3 regions of the Streptococcus sp. 27098_8_91 genome follow, and region 2 is predicted to be linked to each of the others. Evidence: predicted binding sites of a transcription regulator. Region 2 holds the regulator's gene; each other region holds the start of a gene.
The links. Region 2 encodes Rex, which represses fermentation and respiration genes when NADH is low (regulators of the CRP and FNR family bind a similar motif). Its sites were predicted from a motif close to TTGTGAANTANTTCACAA; they were not measured.
Positions count from the first base shown of each region.

Region 1: the regulator Rex is predicted to act here: its motif matches at 2,163-2,180, upstream of O3611_RS07570 (zinc-dependent alcohol dehydrogenase family protein).
Region 3: the regulator Rex is predicted to act here: its motif matches at 1,553-1,570, upstream of adhP (alcohol dehydrogenase AdhP).

Region 1 is NZ_JAPVZN010000007.1:118,966-122,248, forward strand. Features, by position in the region: gene comGA (competence type IV pilus ATPase ComGA) at 1-455, opposite strand, end outside; gene O3611_RS07565 (DUF1033 family protein) at 513-890, opposite strand; gene O3611_RS07570 (zinc-dependent alcohol dehydrogenase family protein) at 1,028-2,086, opposite strand; gene nagA (N-acetylglucosamine-6-phosphate deacetylase) at 2,225-3,283, opposite strand, start outside.
Region 2 is NZ_JAPVZN010000002.1:196,032-199,314, reverse strand. Features, by position in the region: gene radC (DNA repair protein RadC) at 1-190, shown strand, start outside; gene O3611_RS02830 (gamma-glutamyl-gamma-aminobutyrate hydrolase family protein) at 214-903, opposite strand; gene O3611_RS02825 (redox-sensing transcriptional repressor Rex) at 919-1,560, opposite strand; gene O3611_RS02820 (DUF4649 family protein) at 1,642-1,857, opposite strand; gene O3611_RS02815 (DUF1831 domain-containing protein) at 1,867-2,214, opposite strand; gene O3611_RS02810 (cysteine desulfurase family protein) at 2,219-3,283, opposite strand, start outside.
Region 3 is NZ_JAPVZN010000008.1:54,236-57,518, forward strand. Features, by position in the region: gene O3611_RS08045 (gamma-glutamylcysteine synthetase) at 28-1,305, opposite strand; gene adhP (alcohol dehydrogenase AdhP) at 1,673-2,692, shown strand; gene O3611_RS08055 (PTS sugar transporter subunit IIB) at 3,132-3,283, shown strand, end outside.

The DNA of each region.
Region 1 (3,283 bases), on a different contig from region 2:
GCTAATTCATGCATCAAAGTAGTTTTACCACTTCCTACAGGTCCTGCAAATAGATAAAGGCCGCGTTGCCTAAAGCCCTTTTCCAGTTCCTTAAGGTCTTGAAACCAGAAGCGCAACTCTTGTTCTTGATCATGCAAAAGCCGGATAACTAGACTCTCATGACCACGATAATCTCCTACCGTCGATAAACGTAGTGAAGAACGCTTACCATCATGCTGATAATCACAGGAACCAAGCTGACTACGGCGTTTTTCTCCAACGTTCATCCCCGCAATAAACTTAAAATGACTAATGACGGCCCCCAACTTTTCAAAGTCATAGGTGCTAATCAAATGTCTCTCATCTCCAACTCGCATATGTAGCTCGTAAATCTTTTCTTTAGGAATAAAATAGATGTCCTGGGCTCCCTGTTTTTTGGCCAGTGTAATCAATTCTTGTGCAAGTATTTGTACCATATCTTCCTCCTCATTCTTACTATTCGAAGAAAATATAAAAAAGAAGAAACAACTTCATTAAAAAATTGTTTCTTCTTTTTTTATGCGACAAGTACGGTGGATTTCTAAACCAGTCTGCTTTTCGTAACCAGGTCTAAATTTTTCATCAGGAATGACTTGACCATCTTCCAACAAAGCCAAGGAATGATATTGCTGAAGAAATTCATCGCATTCTTCACACCAGCGTTTATCTTCTGGATCCCAAAAAATAGTCATCAAGTCTCCCCTACTTTTGTAAAGAGGAATCTCCTTTTCTAACTCAAACCAACAAGACTTATAATATTTCAAGGCGTCATAATAGTTATCAAATTTTTTGCTCGCAATGACGTCGTCTTCCCAGCCTTCTATAAACCACCACGGTTCAAAATCTCCGTACATTTTTATAACTCGATACATAGATTAACTTCCTTTGTACCGTATATTATAGCGAAATTTTGAGAACAATGAAAGAATTTTGCTCATTTTCACGAATTATATAACATTTTCAAAAAATCCAGCTATTCTAAAACGAATAACTGGATTTAAAAACAAGATTAACCTTCTGAAATATCGTTTTCAATGATCACTTTAATTGCATGATGATCGGCGGCCTTACTAAATACTTCATAGGCCTTTTCTATTTCACTAAGTTTGAAATAATGAGTTACCAATTTTTCAGGTTCAATTTTATGACTTTCTAAGGCTTTCAAAAGCTGAGGAGTTGTATTGGTAGAAACCAACCCAGTAGTAACATTAATGTTACGAATCCAAAGAGTGTCCAAATCAAACTGAACTGGTTTACCATGCACACCACAGTTGGCTACTGTTCCACCTACACCGATAATCTTTTGACAGAGATCAAACGTTGCAGGAATTCCTACCGCCTCAATAGCGACATCTACACCTCGACCATCTGTCAAATCATAAATTTCTTGTATTGCTTTTTCAGGGTCTGAAGAATTAATCTTATGAGTAGCACCGAAAGAAACTGCAGTATCCAAACGGTTATCGTCTAGGTCCACCATAATCAATTTAGCTGGTGAATAGAATTGTGCCGTCAAAAGAGCTGCCAACCCAACTGGCCCTGAACCAACGATAGCTACACTACAGCCAGGCTCAACTTTCCCTTTTAAGACACCAATTTCATAGCCAGTTGGCAAGATATCAGATAACATAACTAAGGCTTCATCAGACAAGTCAGATGGAGTATGATAAAGAGTATTATCAGCATGAGGCACACGAAGATATTCTGCTTGCATACCGTCAATCAAATGTCCAAAAATCCATCCACCTTCGTCTTCACAGTGAGCATAGATTCCTTTTTTACAATAGTAACACTTGCCACATGCACAAACGCAAGAAATTAAAACCTTATCACCCTTTTTGAAGTTTGAAACTCCTGCTCCAACTTCCTCTACAATACCAATTCCTTCATGTCCTAAGATAGTTCCACTCTTACAAGCAGGAACATCGCCTTTAATAATATGAAGGTCTGTACCACAAATAGTAGTCTTAACGATACGCACAATAGCATCTGTTGGATTGCGAATAATCGGTTTGTCAACATCAACAAATGAAGCAAGTCCTGGTTTAACATAAGTATAGGCTTTCATAAAGCTTACCTCCGTTTTTTTATTTGTATTGTTTATATCATGATTGTAAGCCTTTTCAAACAGAAAATCAAGTAATATGTGAAAAAAATAACAAAATTATTAAAAAAGTAGAAACTAAAGTCGTTTCTACTTTTTAGATTATGCTTGATAACGTTTTTCACCATCAAGGTAAGTTGCTACCAATTCCAAATCCTTATCAAGAACGATAAAGTCAGCATCGTAGCCTTCACGGATTTGTCCACAGACGTCATCGATATGAACTGATTTAGCTGGATTCAGACTAGCCATCATGACTGCTTCATGAGAATTTGCAATTCCCCATTCAACTACATTTTTGAGACCATCTTTTAGTTTGAGAATGGAACCTGCCAAGTTACCTGTAGATTTAAGGCGAGCAGTCCCATTTGCAACTACAACTGGAAATTCACCTAACATATAATCGCCATCTTGCAAACCACCTGCTGTCATACAGTCGGTAATAAGAGCAATATTTTCAGTTCCTTTTTGTTTAAGAAGAATTTCGCAAGCCTTAGGATCCACGTGATGACCATCACAAATCAATTCTGCATAAGTGTGTGGTAACTCATACATAGCACCAACCATACCAAGTTCGCGGTGTGTTAAGCCACGCATTCCATTATAGGCATGAACCCAAACACTAGCCCCGGCATCAACAGCTTTTTTAGCTTCATCAAATGTAGCATTAGAGTGACCCAGAGCAACAGTTACACCTTCACCAGTAATAGTACGTACAAAGTCCTCAACCCCATCACGTTCAGGTGCAAGAGCAATTTTATTAAGAAGACCATTAGCAGCCTTCTGCCAAGCGCGGAACTCATCCATACGTGGATCTTTCATGTAAGCAGGGTTTTGAGCTCCTTTAAATTCCTCAGTAAAGTATGGCCCTTCAAAATAGATACCACGAATCTTAGCACCAGATGCTTCTTGATAGCGTGCACCAATGTTTTCAGTAACAGCCAGCAATTGTTCGTATGATGAAGTTAGTGTAGTTGGTAGGAAACTAGTAACACCTGTGCTAAGAAGACCTTCACTCATCGTATGAAGAGTTCCTTCAATATTATTATCCATGACATCCACACCACCAAAACCATGAATGTGGGTGTCAACGAGACCAGGTGCAATGCTGTAACCAGAGTAGTCTAAAATTTCTGCATCATCCGAAATCTCTTCAACATG
Region 2 (3,283 bases):
GCATATGGCAACATCTGTGATACTGGTTCATAATCATCCATCTGGTGCTGTCATGCCGAGTAGAAATGATGACCATGTTACGAAGCTTGTCAAAGAAGCATGCGAATTAATGGGTTTGGTCTTATTGGATCATCTTATCGTCTCACATTCCGATTATTTTAGTTACCGTGAGAAGACGGATCTGGTATAAAAAACCTGTATATGATACAGGTTTTACAATTCATTGATGACATAGTCGAAAAGTGTTTTATCTTTGGGACGATTTTCAAAGAGAAATTCTGGATGCCATTGAACACCGAGGTAAGGGAAACCATCCGTTGTTGTAACAGCCTCGATAATTCCATCTTTAGGATCATGAGCTACAACCTTGAGATTTGGAGCTAGGTCCTTAATACTCTGATGGTGGAAAGAGTTGATATGGGAGATTTCTCCATAGATATCTCGAAGAATAGTATCAGGCTCGGTGACTAAACGTTGAGTTGTATACTCGGCTGAAGTATCCTGCCAATGGTCTTCAATATCTTGATAAAGAGTTCCTCCCATAGCCACATTAAAGAGCTGGGTGCCTCGACAAACAGAAAAAATCGGTTTCTTCTGTTTAATGGCTTCTTTTATAAGAGCTAGCTCAAAAATATCTCTCTGAAGGTGGTAGTCATCGCTATCGATCGTTTTAGATTCACCATAGAACTTTGGATCGACATTTTGTCCACCAGTTAAAATGAGTTTATCAATCAAGCCAATGTAGTAACTGGCCATTTCTTGATCACCAATTGGTAGGATAATGGGAATTCCCCCAGCTTCCTTGACTCCTTCAACAAAGCCCTTTGCAGCATAGCTCATCATCAGCTCATCATCAGGATGAGCTTTTTCGTTTCCTGTAATCCCAATAACTGGTTTTTTCATAAATGCTTTCGCTTTCTAATCCTCTTTTCTCATGAAATAGAGGAGAGTTTGCAATTCACTAGTTAAATCCACATATTGAGCCACCACATCTTTTGGTAGTTGGAGATGAACGGGTGAAAAGCTTAAAATTCCTTTAATACCTGCTTCTACAAGGAGATTAGCTACTTCTTGTGACTTGACACTCGGTACAGTTAAGATTGCAGTTTTAACATCTGCATTCTTTATTTTATCCTTGATTTGGGAAATTCCATAAATTGGGATTCCATCAGGGGTTTTCGTCCCAACTTCAGGATGATCATCCAAATCAAAAGCCATAATGATTTTCATTTTGTTTCGTTCGTGGAAACGGTAGTGAAGGAGTGCATGCCCCATATTACCAATACCCACCAACATAACATTTGTAATAGAATTATCATTTAGAAGATCAGCAAAAAACGTCATTAGTTTTTTGACATCGTAGCCAAATCCACGGCGACCAAGTTCACCAAAGTAGGAAAAATCTCGTCTAACAGTAGCAGAGTCAATACCAATGGCCTCGGCAATTTGTTTTGAGTTGGCTCTTTCAATTTTTTCTGCATGAAACCTTTTAAAGATACGATAATAAAGAGAAAGTCTCTTTGCTGTTGCTTTTGGAATAGCAGACTGTTTTTCTTTCACAAAATCACAACCTTTCTAAATACTATTTTATAGAAAGATTGTGAAAAAATCAACAAAAATAAGAAAAAACTAAGAAAAATCTTAGCTTATCTTTGTAAAATCATAGTGAGATAGAAAACGATAGAGATTTCCCAGAAGCCCCTGATAGATTTCTTTTCCATTATAGGTCAGAGAAGTAATAACAGTAGTATCTGGAAGAGTCACACAGCCTGAAAGTGATAGCATGAGTGCTTCATAATCTTCGTATTCTAAAACGCGATCGACTTGATAGGTATCTTTGTAAATTAATCGAAACATGATTGCCTTCTATCTTTCGCTTTTAGTAAAGACATCACGTTCAACAAGACTATCCATCAAGAAGTAAAATTTCTCTTGGTGGATATGAGTTTCTTCTGACTTAAAGATATCGACTAAACGTAGACCAAATTTATCAGTGATGTTGATTTTTGCACCTGTTAAGTCTTTGTTGATGATAATCTTAAGTTGGAAACCTTCCCCACTATTTGGAACTTTTTCAAGAAGACGCGTTAGTTCATAGTTACCAACCTTAGTTTCAAAAAAAGTGTTATCTTTTAGAGTGAACTTTTTGACGGTTGGGCTAAGTGTGTAATTATAACGGCAATTTTTAAGACTAATGGTTTTTTCGAATGCCATTGAGTTAACCTCCAATGATTTCTTTTAGAGTTTGTGCGAGAGTGATTATTTCTTGCTCTGTATTTTGAGGTGAAATGCTGATGCGAACGGATTCGTGTAAGCGAGGAGAGTCTTCACCGTAGAAAGCCTGAAGAACATGACTAACCTGAACGACACCTGCGGTACAAGCAGAGCCAGTTGAAATAGAAATACCTTCAAGATCTAGACGAAGGAGTAGTAGATCATTACGTTGACCTGGGAATCCAATATTAAGGACATAAGGTAGCTGGTCTTTTCCTTGGTTGAGGTAATAGTCTGTTCCAGCAATTTCCTTTAAGAATGTTTCTTTTAGTTTTTGAACCTTTTTAAAGTTTTGTTCTTGGTTTTCAAGATCATCCTTTAAAGCTGCTACCATTCCCACAATGGCAGGAAGATTTTCTGTTCCTGCTCTTTTTTTCTGCTCTTGATCGCCACCATGAAGGTAGGAGTCAAAATCTGTAGATGCAGCATAGAGAAAACCAACTCCTTTTGGACCATAAAATTTGTGTGCAGAAGCGCTAAGAAAATCAATTCCCAATTTTTCGGGAAGAATCTCTAATTTACCAACTGCCTGAACCGCATCGACATGATAGACGGCTGGATGATTTTTTAGAACTTCCCCAATTTCAGCAATAGGTAAAAGTGTACCAGTTTCATTGTTTGCAAACATAGTAGAAACAAGAATGGTATCTTCACGCAGTGCATTTTTGACCTGGTCTGCAGTAATTTCTTGATTTTCAGGCTGTAAAATAGTCACTTCAAAACCGAAATTTTCAACCAAGTATTTGATGGGTTCTAGAACAGCATGGTGCTCAATCGCAGTAGTGATAATGTGCTTTCCACGATTTTGATGGCGAAGGCAGTAGCCGATGATAGCAGTATTATTGCTTTCAGTACCACCAGTGGTAAAGAATATATGTTGTGGCTTTGTTCCTAGTAAACTTGCTAGTTCTTGACGAGCTTCTCGTAATAGTTTACCTGCTTGGCGCCCATGTCCATGAATACTAGAAGGGTTGCCATAAGTTTCTTGCATGACTTGAGTCATTGCTGA
Region 3 (3,283 bases), on a different contig from region 2:
TCAGAAAATTCTCCCTTTATAAGAAAATTATAGAGTCATTTTTTCTTTCAAAGGCTCTAAATAGGTCATTTCTTGCTGACCTCTCATTTCAAGACCTTGCTCTGCTATAGCTAGCAAGTCTTTTGAGAATTGAACAATTCCAGCTGTCTCCTCATCTGAAAGCTGTTTCTTAGAAAACTGGCGTCTCAAAGATTTGTAGTCACAACCAAATCTCTCAAAGAAAGGTGCTGTTTCTAGGTATGTTTCAAGCTTGTCTAGATTCACCAACAAACCTAGATGAAAGGCTGCCGAAGTAAAAGTGCGGTCTAGGGGTTGCGTACAAACACTACGAAATTCGACCGTTCCTCGAGTTGTTAGGTCTTGATATTGGTAACTACGATGCGTTTGAAAATCCTTCTCTTGAGGAACAAACAGAGTTTCTTTTCCATTTAGAGTATAGGCCGAAATTTCCTCAGTAGCTAGATAATCTCTAGCCCGAATCGGAGAAAAATAGTAGGTTTCCCCATCTCGTTCTGCTGTAAAAATCGCAGAGCGGTCTAGATAATCAAAGAAATCATCCTCATCTTTAAAGAGTCTATCATTGACACCAACATTTTCTGGATAAATCCCATGCATGGATTTTTCCCAAAAGATATCTCGTGAAATCAAAGTATCCCAGTCTGCTCCCGAAAACTCAGAATTGGCAAATAAGAAAGCTTTGGCTGCCTCAAGCTGAGTGAAAGCATTGATAACTCGTAAGTAGTTTGACTTCGAGACATCTAACTGAACTTGACTCCCACAGATAAATGCACCATAGGCTGGAAAGTCATGCAAAGAAACGGACTCCTGATTGTTGCCCATCTTCAGATAGTCCATCAACATCTGGTAACGCTGATAAGCGACAGGCAGATTATCATTGATATTCCAGTTAGGATGAATCCCCCAACCCTGAATCGCATGATCCTTTTCCCCAAGCTTTTCCTGAATCACCTTCATATAAGCTTGAAAGCGTTGGTCGACCTCTTGGATATTCTGGACTCTGCCAAAGGCAAACTCCAAGGTCGTATAGGAAACCTCAAACAAAATCCGGTCTTGACTGATCGGTTCTACAAGTTGAATTGGATTGCCATCCTGGTCTTCCTTTTCAACTTCCAGACCGAGAGCACCAACCAAAAAGTGCATCAATTCTTTGCTGACTTCAATATCGGTAGCTTGTCCATTTACATGAACGATAGGAAACTCCAACTCAATACCGATATAGAGTTCTGGATTTTCTTTGATATTTTTTAAATAGCGGTCTTTTAACAACTGAATTGAAGGGGACATAGATACCTCTCATTATAACTTCTCATACTAGAAAACAAATTACTCTCTATTATACCAAAAAGTCCTAGAGAAGGATCTTAGAAAGTCTGTTTGCAAGCTCGCTCCCTAGATTTTAGCCCCAATAACTTCCTCTTTATATGAAATCCATGCCAATACATCAGATATCATTGTTCAATTTTCACAGTCTCATCAACCGGTTAAGCGATTACATAGTTTTTTCATCAAATCCCTTGTACTATATTAAATATAGTGATATAATTCACATATAGACAAAAAGAGGGCAGTTCAAATTCGACTTCACTTGAATCATGAGTCAAGCCAAGCCCCTTTTCCTCTGCACCTCAACGACTAATCAAGGAGGATAGCTATGAAAGCTGTTGTTGTAAATCCAGAAGGTACTGGTGTTGCTATTGAAGAAAAAGTTCTCCGTCCACTCGAAACTGGGGAAGCTCTTGTAGAAGTTGAGTACTGTGGTGTCTGCCACACTGACCTCCACGTTGCCCATGGTGACTTTGGTAAAGTTCCAGGACGCGTTCTCGGTCACGAAGGTATCGGTATCGTAAAAGAAATCGCCCCTGATGTTAAAAGTCTCAAAGTTGGCGACCGTGTCAGCGTAGCTTGGTTCTTTGAAGGCTGTGGTATGTGTGAATACTGTACAACTGGGCGCGAAACTCTTTGCCGTACAGTAAAAAATGCTGGCTACTCAGTAGATGGTGGTATGGCAGAACAATGTATCGTAACTGCAGATTATGCCGTTAAGGTTCCAGAAGGTCTCGATCCAGCCCAAGCCTCTTCTATCACTTGTGCCGGTGTTACTACATACAAGGCTATCAAAGAAGCAAAAGTTGAACCAGGCCAATGGGTTGTCCTCTATGGTGCTGGAGGCCTTGGTAACTTGGCTGTCCAATACGCGAAAAAAGTATTCAACGCACACGTTATCGCAGTTGATATTAACAATGATAAACTTGCCCTAGCTAAAGAAGTTGGTGCTGATATCGTGATTAATGGTCTTGAAGTCGAAGATGTTCCAGGCCTTATCAAAGAAAAGACAAACGGTGGTGCTCACTCAGCTGTCGTAACAGCTGTATCAAAAGTTGCCTTTAACCAAGCAGTTGACTCTGTTCGTGCAGGCGGTCGTGTAATAGCTGTCGGTCTCCCATCTGAAATGATGGATCTTAGCATCGTCAAAACAGTTCTTGACGGTATTCAGGTCATCGGTTCCCTTGTTGGTACACGTAAAGATTTGGAAGAAGCTTTCCAATTTGGTGCTGAAGGTCTCGTTGTTCCAGTTGTTCAAAAACGGCCTGTCGAAGATGCCATTGCTGTCTTTGATGAAATGGCTGCTGGTACCATCCAAGGTCGCATGGTTCTAGACTTTACTCATTAAGATAAATAATAAATAATAAAACGAGGTAGGGACAGTAGACCCCACCTCGTTTTTTAGCAATAAAATTTTGGCATAGCAACTAATCGAACTTAAAGTTCTTTTTTAAATGCTCAATAACACCATTAAAGAAAACGTCATTTTTCTATCCACATTCTTTCAGCATCCAATGGTTGAGTGAAGTAAAAGAGGCTGGAACTAAGTTACCGAGATTTGGTTGGTCCACTTCTGCACTACCACTTTTTATATTAAATTTTTTTACCATTTTATAGACGATTTTACAAAAAGTTCATATATCAATATCTGCAAAGATAAAGCTTTGAGATTTTTTTCACTCTTTATTATAATTAGTTGATTTTTTGATGAAAACGATTTATACTTAAGGAGTCTTAAAGTTTTCTTAAACTAAGAGTCAAACATTTTATAAGGAGGAATAACAATAATGAGTATCGGAATCATTATTGCGAGCCACGGTGAATTTGCCGCGGGTATTCATCAGTCAGGATCTATGATCTTTGGTGAACAAGAAAAGGTTCAAGTTGTAACCTTTATGCCAAACGAAGGTCCAGATGATTTATACGCCAAGTTCAACAA